DNA from 2 places in the Clostridium cellulovorans 743B genome. Region 2 is predicted to be linked to the other one. Evidence: predicted binding sites of a transcription regulator. Region 2 holds the regulator's gene; the other holds the start of a gene.

Region 1 (12,634 bases), 1.2 Mb from region 2:
CCATACCATCTATTCTGTTATTTCCATCTACATCTGCTACCCACATTTTGTCTTCCACTGGAAAACTTGTAATATTGCTTAATATATAACTTTTTAACATGTTTGTATCATCAGTATTTATAGTGCCATCGCCATTTACATCACCTATCTTAAAGTTCATTGTATATGTAGAACTTACTGTATTTGAATCTGGAATTCCTGTTTTTATAGCTTTTGCTTTTATTGTTTTTGTTCCACCTATTGAAATAGGTGAAGTATATACTTCTGATGTTGAAGTTGGCTCTGTACCATCAATAGTATAAACAATCGTTGCTCCTGGAGTTCCACAACTTATATTTAATGTTTGTACTGAAGTATATGTACCTGTTCCAACACTAAAAGTTGGTGTTTTAATAAAAGCTTTAACTGTCAATGGAATACTAGCATTTGATATTGTACCGTCTTCAAGTACAGATCTTACTGTATATATATAGTCACTATCTCCTGTTACTTCTGAATCTGTATAGCTTGTACTACTGGTTGTTCCTACTAAAGAACCATCCCTATATACTTGGTAACTAACTATATTAGCCACACCTAAAGAATTATCCCAACCTATAGTGACACTGTTTTCTGGTGTATCCTTTAAGGATACGTTAAGTGGCATTATCTCCTTTGGAAAATATCCAAAATTCTCCCCTTCAGTTCTACATTGCTTTATTAAAACATAGTCATCATTGTTAATTAAACCATCTCCAGTTACATCTCCACCCCATAAATCATCATCAATAGGTAAATCATAGTTTGGATCTTCTATACGTTTTTGTATTATATAATCACTGATACTGATTTTGCCATCTCCATTTACATCCCCAATAATTGATCTTATCCTATAATTTTGGTTAATTGTATCAGAATTTGTCATATCTACTTTTGTAGCCTTTGCTGTTACTGTAATATTTCCAATTATATTTATTGGTCCAGTATATTGAAACCATTCTCCAGGAGTTTGGCCAAATGTCAACCTATAACTTATATTTGCACCTTCTGTTGCAGAACTTATAGTAAGTATTTTTCCTTGTTTATAATTACCTTCTGCAAGACTTAATACTGGGTTTGCCACTGGAGGTTGTATTTTGTAATCACCAGTAATAACATACGAATCTGTCATTCCTGCTTTCATTGCAATTGCTTTGATAGTCATATCATCTGCTACTGTTATAGGACCCGTGTACTCAGTTGAAGTTTCTGTTGGTGTTGATCCATCAGTTGTATATCTTATTTTAGCACCAATTGTAAAACAATTTATTGATACAGTTTGTTGAGTCGAATATGTACCATTCAAGATATTGAAATATGGAATTCCAATTCTTTCTAGTTCTACTGGTACTTGAACTGATGAATTAAACTCGTAGAAATTATTTTCCGATCCCACCATAGTATATATTTTATTATTACATACTATAGCTTTATTAGTGGTTGCAATTCCTGGCACCTCTGATACTTTTGTCCAAGAGTTGCTAGTAGGCTTATACTCATATATTTCTTGAACAAGGTATTTGGAGTCTCCAAAGAAATAGATTTTGCCCTCTAAATTAATTATTGGTTGGCCTCCATAAAATGAGATATTTTCAGGTATATCTCCTAGTACTGAGCTCTTGTTAAGTATTGGATCAAACACTTCAATAGTTTTAATTTCATTAACTCCGTACTGTCCCTTAAAGATATATATTTTTCCATTTGCTGCTACAGAATCTGCATATGTTCTGCTTACATTAAGCTCTGCTTTAGTCACCCAACTATCCGTTTGAGGATTATATTCATGTATCACTCTATTATAATCAGGTGAATTAGTATCTCTATATCCACCTATTAAGTATATCTTACCATTGCATTCCACAATAGATGAACCAGATATTTCTTCTTCCAAAAATGCCTTTGTGTAATCCCAAGTTTTAGTTGCTATATCATAAACATACATTTTGTAAATTGGTTTGCTTAATAGTGCTTCATCAGTTTTGAAAACATATATTTTGCCATTGTATCCAACCATTCTACATCTAACATTTAATTCTGGCCAAGTTGTAGAATCATAAATACTCCATTGATTATTAATAGAATCATACTGTACTAAGTTGTGATTGGACATATCATACATATATATTTTATTATCATAAGTAATCAGATCTTTGTTATAATTATCATTGCTAGTATAAGGATTTCCATTTTTCAAATTCCATTTATTTGTTACAGCACTAGTAGTGCCTAATGCATGATCAACATATAAAGTTATAGATCCTCCATTTACTTGTGAATTAGTTGTAGTGCAAGAAAACTCTTTTCCTTCTTTTGTAAAGTCTACTACTTTGAAATTGATATTTGTTCCAGCAATATCATCATTATTGATATCAGTTATTCGTACATACCATCTTTTTGTGACATCGCTTAAATTTCCTTGCTTTATAAGGTCAGAATAATCAAGTACAATAGTTCCCTGTGTTTCAGTACCGCTTGAACCATCAAAAGAATAGGCTCCTGTATCCTTATTTACTGTAATAGGTGCCCATGTTATTTCTGAATCTGGTGCCGTTACATCTGAATAACCAATCTCATATCTTAATTGGTTTCTTTCTTTGTGCATAACATTAATACAAGCAATTAAAGATGGGGAATTTGTTGTTTTAGCTGTAATCCAATAGAAAGTATTAAAAATACTATCTCTTTGGTGTTGTGCTTCTGGTGCCCCTAATACAGAAGACACTTTGTTAATTGCATCATAAGATACCCAAATGAAGCCATCACTATTATATACATTGGTATTTGTATTCGGATCTACTCCCCAAGTACTTCCCCATGAATTTGCTATTTTAAATGCTCCCTTTTCTCCAACATCCATTTGTCCATTGCTATTTATATCTACCCATATATTATCGTTATAGCCAACTACAATCATACCATGTCCATTAGTTCCACTATAATCTTCAATATATGCACAAGCTCTTCCAACATATTTATCATCTTCACTAGTTAAATCATTATTCGATATAGGTTTATATTTCCAATCTAAAATATCTGTAGTAATCTCAAAAATATATCCATTACTTATTAGTTGTTTAACTTTAGTTAAAGAATCATCTGTTTCATTTTGTATTGGCGTATCTGTTCCATCAGAAATTCTTTCATATCCAGCTTTATCAGCTTTAAAATTCAATGCATTTTTCCAAACATTCTCATTTGTAGCCCATTCTAAGTAATCCTTTTGTGTAATATTGTTTCCATTATACGGGAAATCTTTCCAAGTAGCTATACCTTGCTCTAGAAAAAGCCTATATGCACTAACTTCAGAACTTCCACTATTTACACCTCCATTTATAAGGTTATATGTCCATTTTGGTGAAAACTTCTTTGAATCATCAGTATCATTCTTTACGTCCCACCCTCTTGCCATAGCTGTCATATAAGTAGCTTGATAATATGTAGTTGCAAATGAAGCGCAACTTCCTATTTCTCCTTGGCTACGGATTTCAGGAAAAAATGGAAGTTCTGAATTGTCCACACTATTTGGAAGATACGAAGCCTCAATAGTCGTAGAAGTACTACTTTCTCCTGTAATACTTTCTACTGCAGCACTTTCTGTTGTAGAACCACTAGTTGCTGTAGCATTAGCTGTTGCCTTAGCTGTTATTCCTCCACTTGTTGTATCTGCAATAACTTCATCTCCAACTTTTACCGCCTTACTTTCGTCAATTTTGCTTAATCCCTTTTTTTCTCTTACTTCATTGCTTCTCTCTAAACCTAGTTTATTTGGAAGAATAACTTTTGATCTAATCATATTCTCTTCCATCCACTGCTTTTCTTCTTCTGTAAGTGGTTTTGCTCCATTAACGTGTCCATCGTTTTCAACTGCCATTTGAGTTTCTTCAGTTTCTTGCTTGTCCACATTTGTTGTTGCTAAAACACCTTGAAAGTTTGAGAATACTATTGAGAATACAATTGTATATATTCCCAAAACTTTTGTTAATTTTTTAACATTTTTCATTAATGTACCTCCACATAAAAAATAAATTTGTACTGCTGAAAAAAATTTTATCCAATACATTATATAGTAATAATATTGTTTTTATTGTTTATTTTTATTTAAATTATATATATATTGTATAAATTTAATTCATTTTACATTCTATCATCGACTTATTCCTGGGTAAAGCGATATTCTAATTTGTTTATAAATTCGTTATATAATTGTATTTTTATACTAGTTTTTCAATATAATATCTACGTCACAAATCTGAATTGTAAAAAATTGAATATCTAATTATCGAAGACTTGTACATTACTTGCCGATGATATCTTCACTTCAAACTACTACTTCTAATATACAAATAACAAAAGGACTGCAGCACTAGTTATTCACTTCGTGCCACAGCCCTAATCAGCAGTAATTTATTTACTTGTATTCATCTACAACAAAGTCTGATATCATAGAAAACATTACATATTCAACTCTTCTTTTAAATTCACTAGAAACCGGTGGCATTTCAAAGCCGTAATATACCTTTCCAATTCCAGCAGCTCTATCATTATACCAATTTAAAAAATCGTCTAATTTTTCATCAGTTATTGCGTAGGATTTTTTATTACCATTTGTCAGATATATAGTCAATAAAACATCGTTGCTAGTATCGGCTTTTACATTTACTGCGCAGGAGTCACTTAGATTTGTCCCATCTATTGTTGTAGCTGTTATTGTTGCGGTTCCGCTTGCTACTGCTGTAATCTTACCAGTAGAATCAACTGTTGCTACTGATGGATTACTTGATGTCCAAATAACCTTCTTATTAGTGGCATTATCTGGTGTCACTGTAGCCAATAAAGTAGCACTTTGTCCACTAATCAAGTCCAATGTCTTGTTATTTAAAGCTATTCCACTAATTAAAATTATCGGTTGCTTTACAGTTACAGTGCAAGAAGTAGTTAAATTAGAGCCATCTTCAGTTGTAGCTGTTATTTTTGCAGTTCCAACTGCTACTGCAGTAACATTACCAGTTGAATCAACTGTTGCTACAGCTGGATTGTCTGATTTCCATAATAAATTCTTATTTGCAGCATTATAAGGTTCTACTGATGCAAATAACTGTTCTTTATCACCAATATTCAATGTGTCTACTGTTTTATTTAATGTAACATTACTAACACTAATAGCTTCCATCATTTCTAATTCATCAATAGAGCTATGAACTTGTCCATCATTGGCGGTTATGTTAATTCTATAATACCTATACTTGGTATTATTAGAAAAAGTAAATTCTCGCTTTTCACCTATACTATCGTCCCAATCTAGCTGATCAATTCTACTATCTATAACTGTCCAGTTTTCATTATCATTAGACCCCTCAAAGGTCCAAGATTTAGGTGAAGAATTATTATCTGGTGCAGTCCTGCTTTTAATAGTATACTTATTTACCTTTTTTTCATTTCCAACTCCAAAGTCTACCTTTAACCACCCTGCTACTGATCCACTAACAGTAGCCCAACAGTTTCCATTAATGCCCTCATAGGGTATATCAAGATTTCTGTTAAATGCTTTCCATGCAATATAATCCACACTCCAGTCACTACTGGAACTAACAGTAACTCCATCTGTTGTATATCCATTCATTTTAGGAATTAAGTTCTCACTATATGTAGTAGTTCCAGTTGTTCCTTCAGCCATAGCATTAGTATAAGTTCCTAAGAACATTCCTAAGAACATAATTAATGCAATGGCTAATTTGTTTATTTTTTTACTTTTCATCATTTTTCCTCCCGTTATATCCATAATTTTATATTATTTACACTTTAAAGTATAAAGATAGTTTTCTTCCTTTTCAACGAAAATGATTTTCTATGATTCTACATATATCTACAGATTCCCAGTAGCCTTAGCCCCTCTTCTATTTATTTATTTATTTATTTATTTATTTATTTGTATAAGTTCCAATAATGTTTCTACCTTTAATCTGCTAGTCCTCATCACTTTTATAAAAGTAACGTAAACTTTTAATCAGGATATATAGCCCTTAGCAATAAACTTTAAATAATAGAATCTCGTATATAATTAGATATTTCATAATATACTATCAATAGACACAAACGAACACTTGTTCTTTTGAAAATATTAGGCTATAATAAAGTTATTAAAATACAAAGATTGGTGATTTAATTATGGAAATAAGTGAAAAGCTAAGAATTTTATCTGGAGCAGCTAAATACGATGTATCCTGCTCATCCTCTGGTTCAAATAGAAGTCCAAAAAAGGGAGCCATTGGTTCTGTTTCCCCAAGCGGTATATGCCATAGCTTTACCCCAGATGGAAGATGTATATCTCTGCTTAAAATACTATTAACAAATTACTGCATATATGATTGCTCCTATTGTATCAATAGAAAATCTAATGATATTGAAAGAGCCTCCTTCACTCCAGAAGAAGTTGTAAACATAACTATGAACTTTTACAGACGTAACTACATAGAAGGCTTATTCTTGAGTTCTTCAATTATTAATAATGCAAACTTCACCATGGAACTGCTAATAAAAGTAGTAGAAAAACTAAGGAATGAGCATAATTTCGGAGGCTATATTCACCTAAAAGCTATTCCTGGAGCAGATGAAGCTCTTATACAAAAGGCTGGCTCTCTTGCAGATAGAATGAGTGTGAATTTAGAATTACCTTCATCAAATTCGCTAAAGCTATTAGCCCCTGATAAAAGTAAAACTGATATTTTGAAGCCAATGGGAGATATAAAGAGGAATATTGCTATCAATAGATATGAGCGTAAAAAGTATAGAAATTCACCTATATTTGTACCTGGTGGACAAAGCACTCAGCTTATCGTTGGAGCTACAAAGGAAAGCGATTTAAATATACTAAATCTTTCAGAAAACTTATACAACAAATTTGATTTAAAAAGGGTTTATTATTCTGCCTATATTCCAGTTAACACTGGGAAAAATCTTCCTGAGCTTAAAGCCCCTCCAACCCTTAGAGAGCATAGGTTATACCAAGGGGATTGGCTTTTACGAGTTTATGGCTTCAAGGCTGAAGAATTGTTAAACGAAAAGAACCCTAATTTTGATATAAACTTTGACCCTAAAACCACTTATGCTTTAAATAATATGGATTTATTTCCTGTTGAAATCAACAAAGCACCTTATAAAACCCTTATAAGAATTCCTGGAATCGGAATACGAGGAGCTCAAAAAATAGTAAGCGCCCGTAGAGTTAATTCCTTAGATTTTTGCGACTTAAAGAAGCTTGGGGTAGTCCTTAAACGAGCTCAATATTTCATTACCTGCAAAGGCAAATACTATGGTCAAGTTGCTTTTGATGATGTAGCTATAAAAAAAGTCCTTACTCCTAGAATCGATTTAAATCTAGTGGATCAAGAGGTAGAGCAATTAAGCTTTTTTGATAATACCGATATCTTCGACAGTACATTTTTAAACAACGACCTAAGCAATACTAATTTTATTGAGGATAACAGCAGTAAACTACTCCTTCCTAAGGGCTCTTCAACTAATAAATTGCTACTATTAAATGATAAATCCAGTTCATTAACAGGTGAATTATAGAACTCCTTCTTTAAATAATTATAACAACATTCTAATTACAATTAGGATTATCCTTATAGATATTCAAAATAAAGACTTTTATTATCCATAAAAGTTTTTATTGATACAACTATTTGATGTTAATAAATTTAGTAATAGGCTGAGGATTGGCTCTGTTTATCTATAGGTCACAGAAGGTTTTCTTAAAAATATAACTTATAGGAGGTTTTTCTAGTTTGAAAGAATTTATATATGATAATAGCTTTGAAGGATTACTTACGGCTGTTTTTTATGCTTATAGCTGCAAAGAAGAAGCTATCATAACAAAAAATAGGGATTATCTTCCCTCTTTGCTTACTGAGATTTCAGAGATATCAACTGAATATGATAAATTTGATAGAGTCTATAAAAGTATAGTAGAAAAACTTGATAATGATACCTTGATGAATGTTTATCATTTGTATCTTAGTGATATTCCCAAATCTGATACTCTCATACTAAACTATATCAAGCTTTGCTATAAGTATGGTACCAGAATAAATTTAGCAAAAAACAATGATGTTATAATTTTAGTTGATAAATACACAAGAAGAGTTTTTGGTGAAGCTCATCTATTAACAGGTCTTGTGAGGTTTCAAGAAATTGCTCCACTTAGCTTTTATGCTTCAATAGAACCTAATCACAATGTTTTGCCATTGATAATAGATCATTTTACAAATAGGTTTTCTGATCAAAATTTTATAATTCACGATTTAAAAAGAGAACTAGCCATTATATACAATAAGAAATCTGCTATTATAAGTAATTTAACAAAAGATGAAGCAAAAGCCTTAGAAGCTTTCACAGGCAACGATGGATTTGAAGGCCTTTGGAAAACCTTTTATAATTCTGTTAATATAGAAGAACGTAAAAACCCTAGACTCCAAGCCCGCTTGATGCCTAGACGGTATTGGAAGCATCTTACGGAACTTAAATAAAAAAATCCACCGCAGCATTGCTTCTGCTGTAGTGGATTTTCTTAATTTAATGTAAAAAACATTATTTATTTGAAAATGAAAATTTATTAAATCTGTACTTTACAGTAAAGCAAAATTATAAATGCTTAACTATCTAACAAAGCTAGGGAACAAAAATCAAAAATTGTAAGGAAAGTATCGTTATAAATAATTAGCTAACTGGTTATATATATAATCTATTTCATTTACAATTTCCTCTGGCCTTAAATTTCTATCCTTAATGAAACTATAGTCCAAGCTATTTTTTCTTAGCTTATCAAGCCAATCAATTACTTCCTTACTAGAATAATCACCTTTTCGCATCATAATATCATAGATTAAAGCGTATTCATTATTTATCCTAGTATCAAAAACAACTGGATCATCAGTATTTATAGTTACAATTACCTTTTCCTTCTCAGGTGAACTTAAATTGCTGATATAGTAATCCTCGAAAGATTTGAATTCTCCGATTATCAAATTTGATGTAGGGTTGGTCTCAACGATGATTTGCCTATCCCCTATTTTTTTAATCATTATTTCTTGAATTCGTTTGTAGTTTTCTATTGTATCCTTGTCGATATTTATAGTAACATTTTTGTCTAATTCCTTGATAAAATATTTGCACTGCATCGCTTTATAAATCATTTGTGATGACCATATAATATTGTTGAAGTCATCCTCTACAAATTCAGCATTACCTTTGCAAGGTTCATTCATAATATAATATTTCTTTTTAGTGTATTTCTGCAATGCACATACTTTTCTATCTTTCTCCATAACTACATTAGTATAGCAGCCTTTATTCATAAGCTTCATATAATAAGCTTTGTACAATTCTCTTACATTAACACTTTCTGTGAAGCCAAATATGTACTCTACTGCATCATAAATTCGCTGTTCCAGTAATGATATACTGTCTAAATCAATCTTTTCCTCTATTAAAAGATTCCATTGCCACAATAAATTATCTAGATATTCTCCAGCATTAATGCAGACTACTTGGTTAAATTCTGCCCATTTATCTATATTTATTCCCAGGGCAATAGCATGTCCTAATCTATCTGCAGATTTATAATTAAATAGCTCAATTGTTTCATCTATATGCCTTAAGCCACTTAGTAAATCCCTAAACTCCTCACCAACATGATTAGTAAAGCCTATTTGCTTTAGATAGCTTCCTTTTCTACTATTTCGGTTTTTTATGGCGTCTATGCTTCTTAAATAATTAAAAGCTTCTCTAAAAGCATAGGGCTCTGCTTCATTCTCTTTACTTGCTGTATCTACTCCTACTAAATAGTAGTCTAGCAAATCTATATTACACCTAAGTTCCCCTATAATTTTTGCCTGCTGTAAATATTCCTTTTGTTGATTAAATAAATAATCTAAACAATTATTCTTTAATTCATCATCATAGGCACATTTATCCTTGTTCTTATCTTTCCGTTTAATAAAATGAAATACGATACCCATAAGTGGAACTTCTTTATATTCACCATTGCCAAAGCCGCCTTCTTTCAATACTCTCTTGTATTGCTGAAAAATATCCATCAAAAGTTTTACTACTGCTTCTTTGTCACTGCTGATTCCCAATCTTATCTCAAACTTTTTAATGTTTTGGCTTTTAGTTTGACTATAAAAACTCTCATAAATATAGTTTTTTATTTCAATTAAACTTTGCCTTTTATAAAAATCTTGAAATGTATCAAGGCCCTTACCTGAGGATGGCCCTTGTACAATTTGCCTATAAACTATGTTTTTAAACTTAACATAATGCCAAAATAATTTCTTAAAGCACTGATCCTTATCGGTTTCCCAAGAGTTATTGTCAATGTACTTCATAGCTTCAAAAACTAATGCTTGCTCTGGCAAAACTATTCCTTGAAATTTATATTTTAATATTATATCTTCATTTTTTATATGATAAAACTCTTCAAATAACCCTGTTAATATATCCTCTGACAATATTGCGTTTGTTACTTTACTAGTAGCCTTGCCTTTTCCTTCATACGGCGTATCTATATGAGAATTGTGGACAAGATTACTTTCCCAGAGCATAACTTCTCCTTCATAAGAATCATCTATATCCCCTTTCTTTATCATACCTAGATATAAATCGAATTTTTTAGTTATTCTATAGATTGCTTCTTGTATAGCTTCTATAGAAATACTATCGTCTTCATCAAAGCTATATTCTTCATCTTGTATATGCCTTAGTACCTTACTTATTATCAAGGTTATCATTTCATCGTCAATAACCTTTTCTATGAACTGAGAAAAATCCTTAATTATCCCACTTCTTTTATACTCTCGTAAATACATAGCTAATAATATACGAAGCAATCTAAATAAATACACGCTTTTTTCAAAGTTTATTTTTCCATAGCTGTAGTTGTTTTTTAGCTGTGCAAATATGCTTTGTCCTTTATTCTTTCCACTTTTAGAATTTGTTTTTGGAAAATTACGATTCATCAAGGTTGTCCATAAAGCTGTAAAACTTTTACTTGCAACTACATGCATATGTAATTCCGCTGTTCCTTTTTCAAGAACCTTCTCTAGCAGCGAATCTGTAGTATATAGCAAGGTGTCCCACAAAACCATGTCCGAGATATTAGTTAGCCCTTTACTTATAAGATAAGCTCCTATTAAAACATCTACATCCATCATCTGTTTTAATATATACCACTGAAATTTATTATTAGTCTTACTGCCAACTTCAAGAGACTTACTATTTGAACTGGATATATAATCATATCTTTCACTATATTCCTTTTCATTTCCATCGATATATAGTTGTCCACTTCTTATCTTAAAAAAATCATTGGCTATCTCTTTACATAGACTAAAATAATAATCCTCTCTAGGCTTTTTATTATATTCTGCTCTCCACTCCATGTTAGCGATTAGGTTAAAGCTATCTAGTTTTATCCCTATCATACCTTCTCGTAATTCGTTATATAGTTCCTTTAAACACTCTAAATGATCATCCTTATTAAATTCCTCATCTATAAAGTTAGGGTTTACAAAAGAATATTCGGAATTCAAAACAGCAGTTTTTAGCTTTGTCTTTTGATATAAAAATGCACTATTTATGCTATTCATTTATTTTTTCTTTTAACTCCTTATCATAAAACTAAAAGCTCATTTTCGTAGGTTGATATAAACTCTTCATTATCAGGTGTAGCAACTTCCTTTAATAAATTTATCTTATCCATATTTCCTATTCTGTACCATCTTCCAATTAAAATCTTTGAAATTCCATACATCTTTTCTTTAAAATTATTCTTATCAATGTCTTTGCATATATTTACGACCTCTTCATCAGAAGTAACCTGTTTTAGTACACCTATGGCATTTTCTTTAAATGGTTCCCTTATAACAGACCTGCGTAAAAATTCACTTACCATAAATTCTATTTTACCTGGCTCATCAAGCTTTGATTTTTTATTTCTATTTACGATAACTGGTTTAAGGATAAACTGCTCTGATAATTTTGATTTCTTATTTACAATAATTGGTTCAAGAATACGACTCTCTGATAATGAGTCGTTAGATATTAACGGAATCTCAGAATTATTTATAACTGAATTTAATTTATCTTGTAATTCTGTATACTCAGCTAATCCTATAACTGGCTCTACTGATTTATTTTTATTAATCCTGTTATAGAATTTTTGATTTACTTCCTTTATACTCTGAATTAATTCTACAGCCTTCTCAGATGTGATACTGTTTCCTGATGTTTGTATTTTATAAGTTAAATACTCAGCTATGATTGTATTAATTTTAACTAATTCCTTCCTCATGTTTTGCCAATCTTCTGATTCTGCATATGTTAAAATTTCATTGAAGGTTCCATCACCGAAAACCTCATCATTCCTCAATGAATTTACTATATCTTTAATCTCCCTACATCTTTGAGAAACACTCTTCTTAGAGTTATCACTTGCTGTTAATATTTCGTTACATACTAGATGATATCTTGAGGTTTTCAATATCTCCTCTAAACCACGAACTCTATAATATTCTTGTTCTTGGCTCTCAAGAATTTCATGAACTATATTATCAGT
Region 2 (12,634 bases):
AGAGGATATAAAGTTGGTATTTGTGAGCAACTTGAAGACCCAAGTGTGGCTAAAGGAATTGTAAAAAGGGGTATTGTTAAGGTATATACTCCAGGAACTTATATCGAGGGTAATTTCCTTGAAGATAGAAAAAATAATTATATTATGAGTATATATTTTTCAGTAGATAAATTTTATATAGCTTTTTCTGATATTTCTACAGGTGAATTTAGTAGTTCATATTTTAATTATGATGTACCTATGTTATTAAGCGAGATATCAAAGTATAATCCTTCAGAAATAATAATTCATGAGGAAATAAAAGAAGAAGTAATTGCGGCAATAAAAGAAAGATTTTCTGTAACATTTACTAATGAGAATTTAGATTTTTACATGTCAGGTTATAAAGAAAATGTAGAGAGTTATTTTAAGGATTATAATATAGATGAAAAACCAATTGGCTTGGCTTATAGTATTAATTCGATAATAAGATATATTAAGGAAACTCAAAAGGCAGATTTAAGCCATATTAATACTTTGAATATATATGAAATAGAGGATTTTCTTTCGATAGATATCAATACTAGAAAAAATTTGGAACTCACAGAAACTCAAAGAGATAAAACGAAAAAAGGTTCTTTACTGTGGGTATTAGACAAGACTAGTACTGCTATGGGAGCTAGAGAACTTAGAAAATGGATTGATCAGCCTTTAATAAATAAAAATGCTATAGAACTAAGGTTAGAGGCAGTTGCTGAATTAGTATCTAACTTATCGCTTCAAGAAGAACTTAAAGTCTTATTAAAAGATATTTACGATATTGAAAGGCTTGTAGGAAAAGTATCTTCTAAAAGTGTTAATGCAAAAGAGTTATTATCAATAAAATCGTCTATAAGTAAGATTCCAGCTATAAAAACTCTGCTAAAACAATGTACTTCCTCGTATCTTCAAGAAATATATAATAATTTAGATGAATTATCAGATATCGAAGAATTGTTAGAAAAATCAATTGATGAAAGTCCTGCTATTACATTAAAAGAAGGTAACCTTATTAAAGAAGGTTATAATTCGGAAATTGATCAATTAAAAGTTGCTAAAAAAGATGGTAAGCTATGGCTTTCAGAGCTTGAAGCAAGGGAAAAAGAGACTACAGGAATAAAATCTTTAAAGGTAAGCTTTAATAAGGTTTTTGGTTACTACATTGAAGTAACCAAGACAAATTTAAATATGGTTCCAGAGCATAGGTATATAAGAAAACAAACCCTTGCTAATTGTGAAAGATATATAACTGATGAGCTTAAAAAGATGGAGGATATCATATTAGGTGCTGAAGAAAAGCTTATCTCACTGGAGTACGATGTATTTGTTGAAGTTAGAGAACTAGTTTTAAAAGAAGTCTTAAGAATGCAGCAATCAGCGCGATTAATTGCTACCATAGATTGTTTAAATTCTCTAGCTATTGTTGCATTAGAGAATAACTATACAAGGCCAGCAATTGATGTCAGTGGTATTATTAATATAAAAGAGGGAAGACATCCAGTTGTTGAAAAACTTCTTCCTACAGGAAATTTTATAAGTAATTCAATTTCATTAGATAGAGAAGAAAATCAACTTCTGATAATAACAGGGCCTAATATGGGCGGTAAATCAACATATATGAGACAATGTGCTCTTATAACTATTATGGCGCAGATAGGCAGTTTTGTTCCTGCTGAAAGTGCTACTATAGGAATATGTGATAAGGTGTTTACAAGAATAGGGGCATCTGATGATTTAGCTGGTGGTAAAAGTACTTTCATGGTAGAAATGTGGGAAGTAGCAAATATTTTAAATAACGCTACCAATAATAGCTTAGTGCTTTTAGACGAAGTTGGAAGAGGCACAAGTACTTATGATGGTTTAAGCATTGCTTGGGCAGTGATAGAATTCTTAACAACAAACAAGAATGTAAAATGTAAAACTTTATTCGCCACACATTATCATGAACTTACAAAGCTTGAAGCAGAGTTTAGCGGTGTTAAAAATTATTCTGTAGGTGTAAAAAAGATAGGTGAAGAGATTATATTTCTCCACAAAATAGTAAAAGGTGCGGCTGATGAATCTTATGGTATAGAAGTAGCAAGACTAGCGGGACTTCCACAAGCAGTACTTGATAGATCAAAAGAAATTCTTATGAAATTAGAGGAAGAAAACTTAGAAGAAAAAGATATCACTAAGAGAACTTCAGAAGTTAAATTGGTAGAAGCTGCGGTTGTTATAGAGAAAGTTGAAAAGAACATTGAAGTAATAGAAACACCTAATGTTGAAATTGAAAAACTACCTGGAAAAGAGGTAGCAAAAAAACAAGAGAAACCAGTTCAGATGGATTTTTATGAAATAACAAGAAGGTCTTTTGTAGATGAAATAAGTAGATTGGATTTAATGAATATGACACCATTGGATGCTATGACAAAGCTAAATGAACTTATAAAGAAATCGAAGGATCTTTTATAGAGGTGATAATCGTTGAAAAGAATTAACCTTTTAGATAATAATACCTCCAATAAAATTGCAGCAGGAGAAGTTGTTGAGAGGCCATTATCTGTAGTAAAAGAGATGATGGAAAACAGCATAGATTCTGGAGCAACTAAAATTACAATAGAAATTTTAGATGGAGGAGAAACACTGATAAGAATTACTGATGATGGCAGTGGTATACATCCAGAGGATGTGGAGAAGGCTTTTTTACCACATGCAACAAGTAAGATAGAAACTATTGATGATTTATATAAGTTGAAGTCTTTAGGCTTTAGAGGAGAAGCTTTAGCAAGTATCGCATCAGTAGCTAAAGTAAATTTAAAGACTAAAATTGGAAGTGAAGATTTTGGTACAGAAATCGAAATCCATGGAGGAGAAATAAAATATTTAAATAGTTGTGGCTGTAATAAAGGTACTGTAATAGAGGTGAGGGATATTTTTTACAATGTACCAGCTAGAAAAAAGTTTCTTAAGTCAAAACAAAGAGAAGCTGCTCTTATTTCGGATATAGTTAGTAGAATTGCGTTAGCATACCCTAATATATCCTTTAAGTTTTTTAGCAATAACAAAAATGTTCTTACAACCTTTGGAACAGGACAATTAACTGATACTATTAGAAACATATATGGTAAGAATGTCGTAGAGAACCTAAGTTTTTTTGAAGGTCATGGTGATATTGTATCTATATATGGATATATCGGAAATTCAGAATTATCAAGAGGAAGCAGGAACAACCAAAGTATATTTGTAAATAATAGATTTATAAAGAATAAACTTATTGCTACAGCTGTGGAGAATGCTGTTAAGTCATTTTTTATGGTTAATAAGTATCCGTTTTTTATAATATTTCTAGATATCTATCCTGAGTTTTTAGATGTCAATGTGCATCCTACTAAGGCTGAAATTAAGTTTCAAGATGAAAGTCGTATATTTAAAATAGTTTTTGACACTATTCATAAGGTTGTTAGAGATCTTGTTAAGGATGATTTTCTAGAAACAGATAAGGAAGAAATTAATGAGAAGCCTATAATGCAAGTTAAGCTTCCGGTTGACTTAAAGGCGCCTGAGATTCCAACGGAAGTTCTTGTTAATAGTAATAATAAGAATCCTAAGGAAAACAATTATCTGGATTATCAGATATTACAGAATGATAAAAGCCAAGAAACCCAAAAACAAGATAACATAAGGATTGATAGTGCACAAGAAAAGGATACTTTGTGGAATACTACCATAAGCCAAGATGTTAATAGTGAAATTGCAGTAAAAGAGAATGAAATAAATACTTCTTACAATAAGTCTAGTGTAGAAGAATCAGTAGCTAAAGTTTCTATAGAAAAAGAAGAAGTAAATGATTTTACAAATTCGGAAATTAAACCTGTAGAAAAATTCCCGATGATGAGGATAATAGGTCAGTATTCAAATACTTATATACTGATGGAAGGTTATGACGGTTTATATTTAGTAGATCAACATGCTGCTCACGAAAAAATTATTTTTGAGAAATATATTAAAGAGATGAAATTATCTAAGGTAGTTTCTCAGATTTTGATGTTGCCAGAGGTAATAGAGATGACTCCATATGATTTTTCGATTTATAAGGAAAACCATGAAATGTTTACTAAAGCTGGTTTTTTAATTGAAGACTTTGGAGAGAATACTGTTTCTGTAAGAGAGGTTCCTGTTTTTCTTGGCAGACCAGTGGTAAAAGAATTGTTCACTAATATACTAGATAATTTAAAGAACTATGGAAGTGGATCAACTTTAGAGGTAAAATATTATAAGATAGCTACTCTTGCATGTAAGAGTGCTATTAAAGCAAATGATAATCTTGATATTCGTGAAATGATAGCATTAATTGAGGAATTAAGATTTATTGATGAACCATTCAATTGTCCTCATGGAAGACCGACTATTATTAAGATGACTAACAATGAAATTGAAAAACGATTCAAAAGGATTCAGTAGGTGGTTAAAAAGGTGAAAGATTTAATTATTCTCACAGGACCTACAGCTGTAGGAAAAACTAATATATCTATAAGGTTGGCAAAACAATTAGATGGTGAAATTGTATCAGCTGATTCTATGCAAATATATAAGGGGATGGATGTAGGTTCAGCAAAGATTTCAAAAGAAGAAATGCAAGGAATTCCTCATCATATGATAGATATTGTCGCTCCTGACGAAAGTTTCAGCGTTTCTGATTTCAAAGAAAGAGCTGAAGAAGCTATTGAAGACATTATTTCTAGGGGGAAGATGCCAATAGTAGTTGGTGGAACAGGGCTGTATATAAATTCACTTATATATAATTATGATTTTGCTTGCACGGATAAAGATCTCCAGTATAGAGAGCATCTTCAAAGTCTTGCAGAGCTTCATGGTAAGGAATATGTTCATTCTATGCTTAAAGAGGTGGATAGTGCATCTTATGAAAGATTGTATCCAAATGACTTAAAGAGGGTTATAAGAGCTTTAGAGGTTTTTAAAGTCACAGGTAAAACTCTTAATGAATACAATCAAGAAAATCAAGCTGTTCTTTATGACATTCCATATAACGTGCATTATTTTGTTATAAATATGAATCGTGAAGAATTGTATAGGAGGATAGATCAAAGGGTTGACATAATGCTTGATTATGGGCTAGTTGATGAAGTTATAAAACTTAAGGAAAAAGGTTATACTTCCAATATGCAATCAATGAAGGGAATAGGATATAAAGAGATATTAGATTATTTAGATGGAAAAATGTCTTATGATGAAGCTGTATATTTAATAAAAAAAGGTAGCAGAAATTACGCTAAACGACAACTTACGTGGTTTAGAAAAGAAGAGAGAGCTTTTTGGCTAAGTAAAGAAGATTTTGAAGATGAAAATGATATAATTGACAAAATACTTTTTATAACTGCTAATAAATAAAAGGGTTTTAAGTAAATTTATAGAATTACTAACTTATAAGGAGCGTGAATATACTATGAATAAGACAACAAATAATTTACAAGACATATTTCTAAATAGCGCAAGAAAAGGTAGAGTTTGCGTGATAATTCATCTTACTAATGGTTTCCAATTAAAAGGATACGTTAAAGGATTTGATAGTTTTACTGTTATCTTAGATAGTGATGGAAAACAAATGATGATCTATAAACATGCGATTTCAACAATAACTCCAGGAAAACCTTTATTATTCACAAATGAAGGATTTAATGAATAAAAATAGTAAAAAGAACAGCAGTGTTGCTTGTTCTTTTTTTATGTGCTAATATATCTAAGGTGCATGAAGGGAGGAAAAGGTTCATGTTAGAAGCCACAAAAGTTAAACTTCAAAAAGAATTCAATATTAAAAAAGAGGCAATCGATCTTTATGAAAAAGCAATACGCGATGTTGAAGAGCAATTTGCTTTTTATGATGAAATTCGAGAATATAATCAGCTTAAGGTACTTAGAGCTTTTCAAGAAGAGAGAATATCAGATAGCCATTTTACTAATAGTAGCGGTTATGGATATGATGATATAGGTAGGGACTCTTTAGATAAGGTTTATGCAAGAATATTTAATACCGAAGCAGCTCTTGTAAGACCACATTTTGTAAATGGTACTCATGCAATTGGAGCAGCGCTGTTTGGTAATTTAAGACCTAATGATACTATGTTATCTGTTTGCGGTAAGCCGTATGATACTCTTCATAATATAATTGGAATATCTTCAAAGAAAAACATTGGATCTTTGAAAGAATATGGTGTCAATTATAAGCAGCTAGATTTGACTGTAGAAAATAAAGTGGATTTAGAAGCAATTAAAGAAACATTAATAGCTGATAAATCAATAAAGTTAGTACATATCCAACGTTCGACAGGTTATGGTTGGAGAAGAGCATTACTTGTTTCAGATATAGAAGAGATAGTTACCACTGTAAAATCTATAAACAAGGATATAATATGCTTTGTAGATAATTGTTATGGTGAATTCACTGATATAGTTGAGCCTACTGATGTTGGAGTAGACTTGGTTGCAGGTTCTCTTATAAAAAATATAGGAGGCGGTATTGCCCCAACTGGAGGATATATAGCAGGAAAAGCTGAGTATGTTAATCAGGCAGCTTATAGACTTACTATCCCTGGGATTGGTGGGGAATGTGGTTCAACCTTTGGTGTTATGAGATCATTATACCAAGGATTATTCTTAGCACCACATGTTACTATAGAGGCTATAAAATCTTCAGTATTTGCTGCTAGACTTATGGAACTTGCAGGGTTTGAAGTTTTGCCTAGCTATACGGATAAACGTAGCGATATAATACAAGCTATAAAATTCAATTCAAAGGATAAGTTAATTAAATTCTGTAAGGGGATACAAAAAGGTTCGCCTATTGATTCCTTTGTAGAATGTGAACCATGGGATATGCCTGGATATGAGGACCAAGTTATTATGGCAGCAGGTGCCTTTGTACAAGGAGCATCAATAGAATTATCTGCTGATGCACCAATAAGGGAGCCATTTATTGCTTATCTTCAGGGTGGACTTACTTTTGATCATGGGAAAATTGGTGTACTTATATCATTGTCTAATATTTTATAGCTATATGTTTCTATTTTTTAATGCAGAAAGTGCGTAAAAAATAAATTTAATACTAAAACATACCCCCTTATAGTAATAATCAAGAACTATTGCTATAAGGGGGTATATAGATTTTAGAACTATTCAATTTTAAAAATAAATTTTATTTATAGTTTCTAAATATCCCTGCAAGCTTTCCAAGTATAGTACAACTATTAACTATAATAGGGGATAAAAGCTTGTTTTCAGGTTGAAGTCTTATATGATTTTCTTCTCTATAAAAAGTTTTAATTGTAGCTTCACCTTCGATCATAGCAACAACTATATCTCCATTGTTTGCAGTGTTTTGCTTTTCAATTATAGCAAGATCACCATCGCGTATTCCAGCCTCAACCATACTCTCACCAGATACTTTTAGCATAAAAAGTTCTTTATTAGATTTTATAAATTGTGATGGAATAGTAAAAGTATCTTCAATGTCTTCAAAAGCTAATATAGGATTACCAGCTGTAACTTTACCTATAATAGGGATAGAAAGCATTTCTACTTTATTCTCTTTTAATAATTCTATAGCTCTTGGCTTTGAAGGATCTCTCCTAATATAACCACGTTTTTCTAACCTCTCTAAATGACCATGAACAGTAGAGGTTGAACTTAAACCAACTGCTGTACATATTTCTCTAACAGAAGGTGGATAACCTCTTTCTGCTGAAACAGATTTTATGTAATTATAAATTTCCATCTGCTTGTTGTTTTTTTCAACCATTATTTTCACCTCTCAATTAATTGAATTATAACATAGGTAAGATAAAATGACAAACTAATGTTCTGTATTTAGTTTAATATAATTTGGAGTTGTTGAAAATTAATACAACATATTGTAAAATTAAGCTAACTACGAAAGAGGATATGATTATATAAATTATTAATATCTATAAAAATCTTTTTATTAGGATAATGATGTCGGTTTTCGGAAACCTATAAAATATGTAGGTAAAATATTTGAATTTATGAGGTGATTTAATGGATTTAGCTGAGAAAACTATTAGTGAAGAAACGATCTATGAAGGAAAAATAATAAAGTTAAGAAAGCAAAAGGTAGTATTACCTAATGGAAACACTGCAGATAGGGAAATAGTTAATCATCCTGGTGGAGTGGCTATTTTAGCTTTTAAAGATGAAAATACAGTGATTTTTGTTGAGCAGTATAGAAAACCAATAGATAAGGTTACACTAGAATTGCCAGCTGGTAAAATTGAAAAAGGTGAGGATATAAAATTAACTGCTCTAAGAGAATTAGAAGAAGAAACTGGTTATAAATCAAATGATATAACTTATCTTGGAAAAGTATTAGCTTCTCCTGGATTTTGTGATGAATATATACATATTTTCAAAGCTGAGAATCTATACAATGGTAAAGCAGGTTGTTTAGATGAAGATGAGTTTGTAAATGTGCATTATCACTCTTTAGAGGAAGTACAAAAAATGATAAAAGAAGGCATTATCGAAGATGCAAAAACAATTTGTGCATTTGGCTATATAAGGTAATAATATTATTTGCTCTAACATAGATATTAAAATATAAAATATGTTAGGAGCGATAATATGGGAATAAAAAAATTTGATGCATATATAAATAACCATATTAAAGAAAATAAATGGTTGTATCTACTTAGCTTATTATGCATTTGCACTGGAATAGTTCTTGGTATATATAGTGTAAACTATATGGATGATATATTAAAAAAACAATTATGTGCTTACATATCAAATTTTTCTTCTGCTAATGATAAAATTAGCAATATGAATGTCTTTGTTGAATCTTTAAAAAATAATATACCTTTTATACTTCTTATTTGGTTTACAGGACTCACTATTATTGGAGTTCCTTTTATACTGATAATACAACTTATAAAAGGCTTTACATTAGGTTTTACATTCAGTTTTTTTGTTAATGCATTTAGGAGTAAGGGGATTTTATTTTCGCTTTTTGGTATATTACCACAAAATTTAATTTTTGTTGGATTGATGATTTTTACATCGGTGGTAGCTATGAATTTTTCTCTTGCATTGCTCAAAGAAAAAAATGCTTGGAGAGTTAATGTAATTAAGAAGATAAATAAATATACAAGAAATTTAATTGTTATACTCTTATTGATGTGTGTAGGTGCATTTATAGAGAGTTTTGTATCCTCATATCTTTTAAAATTAATAAAATTATGAATAAGAATAACTTTATTGCTTTAGTTATTCTTTTCTTTAAATGCTTTATGATTATTTTATTTTTAGGATACATACTTCCAAAAGTTTTTAATACATATTTAGAACATTTTACTGAGAATACGCGGAATGGGGATTTGTTTGTCATCAGTAAGCAAAATAGAGATATAATTAGCTATGTTATATATTATATTAAGAGTTATTTTTATTAATACTATTGATATAGCTGTATCATTAAACTGAAGATTTGAATTATATAGAACTAGATAAGTTACTTAAGGATATACAAATATACTAAAAGGTGAGGGAGCAGTATAAAATGAAATACAATGTAGTAATGGAAAGTGCAAGTTATATAAAGGATATAGTTAATGAAGAATTAGAAATAGGCATTATTTTAGGTTCTGGACTTGGTAGTTTAGCTTCAGAGGTAATTAACGCTAAAGTGGTAAGTTATTCGGATATTCCTAACTTTCCAGTTTCAACAGTACAAGGTCATGCAGGGCAATTTGTAATAGGGGAGTTATGTGGAAAAAAAGTTATCATGATGCAAGGAAGATTTCATTATTATGAGGGTAATCCAATGGCGGTTACAGCATTACCTGTTTATGTTATGAAAGAACTTGGTATTAAAACTTTGATAGTTACTAATGCTGCTGGTGGAGTTAACACTGAATTTAAACCAGGCAACCTTATGATAATAAAGGACCATATAAATTTCTCTGGAGTTAATCCTCTAATAGGAGAAAATGATGATGAAATAGGTCCTCGTTTCCCAGATATGTCCGTAGCTTATTCAAAGGAACTTATTGAAATAGTCAAGAAAGCTGCTAAAGAAACTAACATTGATATGGTTGAAGGTACATATGTTATGATGAGTGGACCGAGCTATGAAACACCAGCAGAAATTAGAATGCTTAGGATAGTAGGTGGAGATGCGGTAGGTATGTCTACGGTTCCAGAGGCAATTGCTGCGTCACATTGTGGCATAAAGACTATAGGAATATCTTGTATAACGAATATGGCAGCAGGGATATTAGATGTACCACTTAATCATCAAGAGGTAATGGAAACTTCAGCTATGGTTAAGGAACAATTCATAAGCTTAATAAAGAAGACATTAGAATTGCTTTAATTCTTATTCTTAATACAGCATATAGGAGATAACTAATATGAGAATGTACGATTTAATAGCAAAAAAACAAGCAGGATTTGAGCTTAGTAAAGAAGAAATCAATTATTTTATTGAAGGATATACAAAGGGTACAATACCAGATTATCAAGTATCAGCACTTTTGATGGCTATATACTTTAAAAAGATGAATGAAAGAGAAACTGCAGATTTGACCATGGCAATGGTAAATTCTGGAGATGTCTTGGATTTATCTATGATTGAAGGTGTTAAAGTTGATAAGCATAGTACTGGAGGAGTAGGAGATACTACAACTCTTGTATTAACTCCTATGGTAGCTGCGTTAGGAATTCCAGTGGCTAAAATGTCTGGAAGAGGACTAGGTCATACTGGTGGAACTATAGATAAACTTGAAACATTTAAAGGTTTTTCGGTTGAAATGTCAAAAGAAAAGTTTATTGAAGATGTTAATAACATTAAGATAGCCGTTGTTGGTCAAACGGCAGATTTAGTACCAGCAGATAAGAAATTGTATGCCCTAAGAGATGTAACTTCTACAGTAGAAAATATTTCATTAATCGCTTCTAGTATTATGAGTAAAAAAATCGCCTCTGGAGCAGATGCAATAGTGCTTGATGTAAAAGTTGGTGATGGTGCCTTCATGAAGAGTTATGAAGATGCTAAAAATTTAGGTGAGGCTATGGTCTCTATTGGTGATAATGTTGGAAGAAGAACAATAGCTGTTATATCTGATATGGATCAACCTTTAGGTTTGGCTGTAGGAAATGCCCTTGAGGTAAAAGAAGCAATAGAAACTTTAAAGGGCAATGGACCTAAAGACTTATTTGAACTTTGCTTAACATTAGGATCTAATATGGTAATGTTAGCGAATGAATCGTTAACTGAAGCAAAAGCTAGAGAAATGCTATTAGAGACGATAACTTCTGGAGCTGCGATAGCTAAATTAAAAGAATTTATTGCTGCTCAGGGTGGAGATGTCTCTTGTATAGATGATATAAACTTACTTCCAAAAGCTCAGCATATAATTGAGGTTAAAAGTGATAAAGAGGGCTATGTATCTAAGATACACGCACAAGAAATTGGAGTAGTTGCTATGAAACTAGGCGCTGGTCGTGAGACAAAAGAAAGTGTTATCGATTTAGCTGTTGGGGTAGTGTTAAATAAAAAGAGAAATGATTATGTAGAGGTTGGAGATACATTAGCATATATCCATGCTAATTCATTAGAATTAGGTTCTAAGCTAAAAGAGGAATTAGCTTCTTGTTATGAAATATCAAAGGAATATGAAGAAAAGATACCTCTTATTTACGACATAATAAAATAAGTTAAAACCAGACACTTTATGTCTGGTTTTTTTGTGATAATTTTAGATATTAAGGGGAAAATAACTATACAACTTTAATTTTTAGGAGGAAGAATTATGAAAGTAAAAAAGAAGAGATTGATAAGTTTATTTCTGGTATTGATTTCAATTTTTCAGTTATTTGTCCCTAAAGCAGCTATAGTAGTTTTTGCAGAAGAGGCAGCTGTTGAAACTAGTGCAGCGAAAGATACTACTGCTATTAACGTTGAAGCAAACTCAGCTTTACTTATGGAGCCAAACACAGGAAAGGTTTTATATGAAAAAAATATTCATGATAAATATGCACCAGCATCAGTTACAAAAATAATGACAATGCTCTTAGCAATGGAAGCTATAGACAGTGGTAGAATCAAACTTACAGACACAATAACTGTAAGTGAAAATGCTAAGAAAATGGGTGGCAGTTCTATGATTTTAGAGACTGGGGAAGTGAGAACTGTAGAAGAAATAATAAAAGGGATTGCAATTGCTTCAGGAAATGATGCTGCAGTAGCTATGGCAGAATACATAGGGGGTTCAGAAGAAAACTTTGTTGTAATGATGAATAAGAAATGTGAAGAACTAGGAATGAAGAATACGACCTTTAAAAATTGCACAGGATTGAGTGCTGATGGACATTTAAGTACTGCTTATGATATATCATTGATGTCAAGAGAACTTTTAAAACACCCAACAATATTGAAATATTCTAGTATATATATGGAGACTATTTCTGAAGGTAGAAAGACTCCAATTGAACTTGTAAATCATAATAAGCTAGTAAGATTCTTTAAGGGTTGTGATGGTCTTAAAACTGGTTTTACAAGTGAGGCAAAGTATTGTATCAGTGCCACAGCTACAAGAGATGGTGT

What was found. Region 2 encodes LexA, which represses DNA repair genes until DNA is damaged. Its sites were predicted from a motif close to CNAACANNTGTTNG; they were not measured.
Region 1: a site for LexA is predicted at 6,113-6,126, ahead of CLOCEL_RS04930 (putative DNA modification/repair radical SAM protein). Genes of this name have one in related genera too.

Annotation. Positions count from the first base shown of each region.
Region 1 is NC_014393.1:1,191,162-1,203,795, reverse strand. It holds gene CLOCEL_RS04940 (chitobiase/beta-hexosaminidase C-terminal domain-containing protein) at 1-4,018, opposite strand, end outside; gene CLOCEL_RS04935 (Ig-like domain-containing protein) at 4,427-5,773, opposite strand; gene CLOCEL_RS04930 (putative DNA modification/repair radical SAM protein) at 6,184-7,590, shown strand; gene CLOCEL_RS04925 (TIGR03915 family putative DNA repair protein) at 7,806-8,546, shown strand; gene CLOCEL_RS04920 (amidohydrolase family protein) at 8,727-11,666, opposite strand; gene CLOCEL_RS04915 (hypothetical protein) at 11,690-12,634, opposite strand, start outside.
Region 2 is NC_014393.1:2,433,973-2,446,606, forward strand. It holds gene mutS (DNA mismatch repair protein MutS) at 1-2,472, shown strand, start outside; gene mutL (DNA mismatch repair endonuclease MutL) at 2,485-4,461, shown strand; gene miaA (tRNA (adenosine(37)-N6)-dimethylallyltransferase MiaA) at 4,474-5,409, shown strand; gene hfq (RNA chaperone Hfq) at 5,465-5,704, shown strand; gene CLOCEL_RS10225 (methionine gamma-lyase family protein) at 5,788-7,068, shown strand; gene lexA (transcriptional repressor LexA) at 7,211-7,813, opposite strand; gene CLOCEL_RS10235 (NUDIX hydrolase) at 8,071-8,595, shown strand; gene spoIIM (stage II sporulation protein M) at 8,653-9,270, shown strand; gene CLOCEL_RS10245 (purine-nucleoside phosphorylase) at 9,587-10,402, shown strand; gene CLOCEL_RS10250 (pyrimidine-nucleoside phosphorylase) at 10,440-11,744, shown strand; gene CLOCEL_RS10255 (D-alanyl-D-alanine carboxypeptidase family protein) at 11,841-12,634, shown strand, end outside.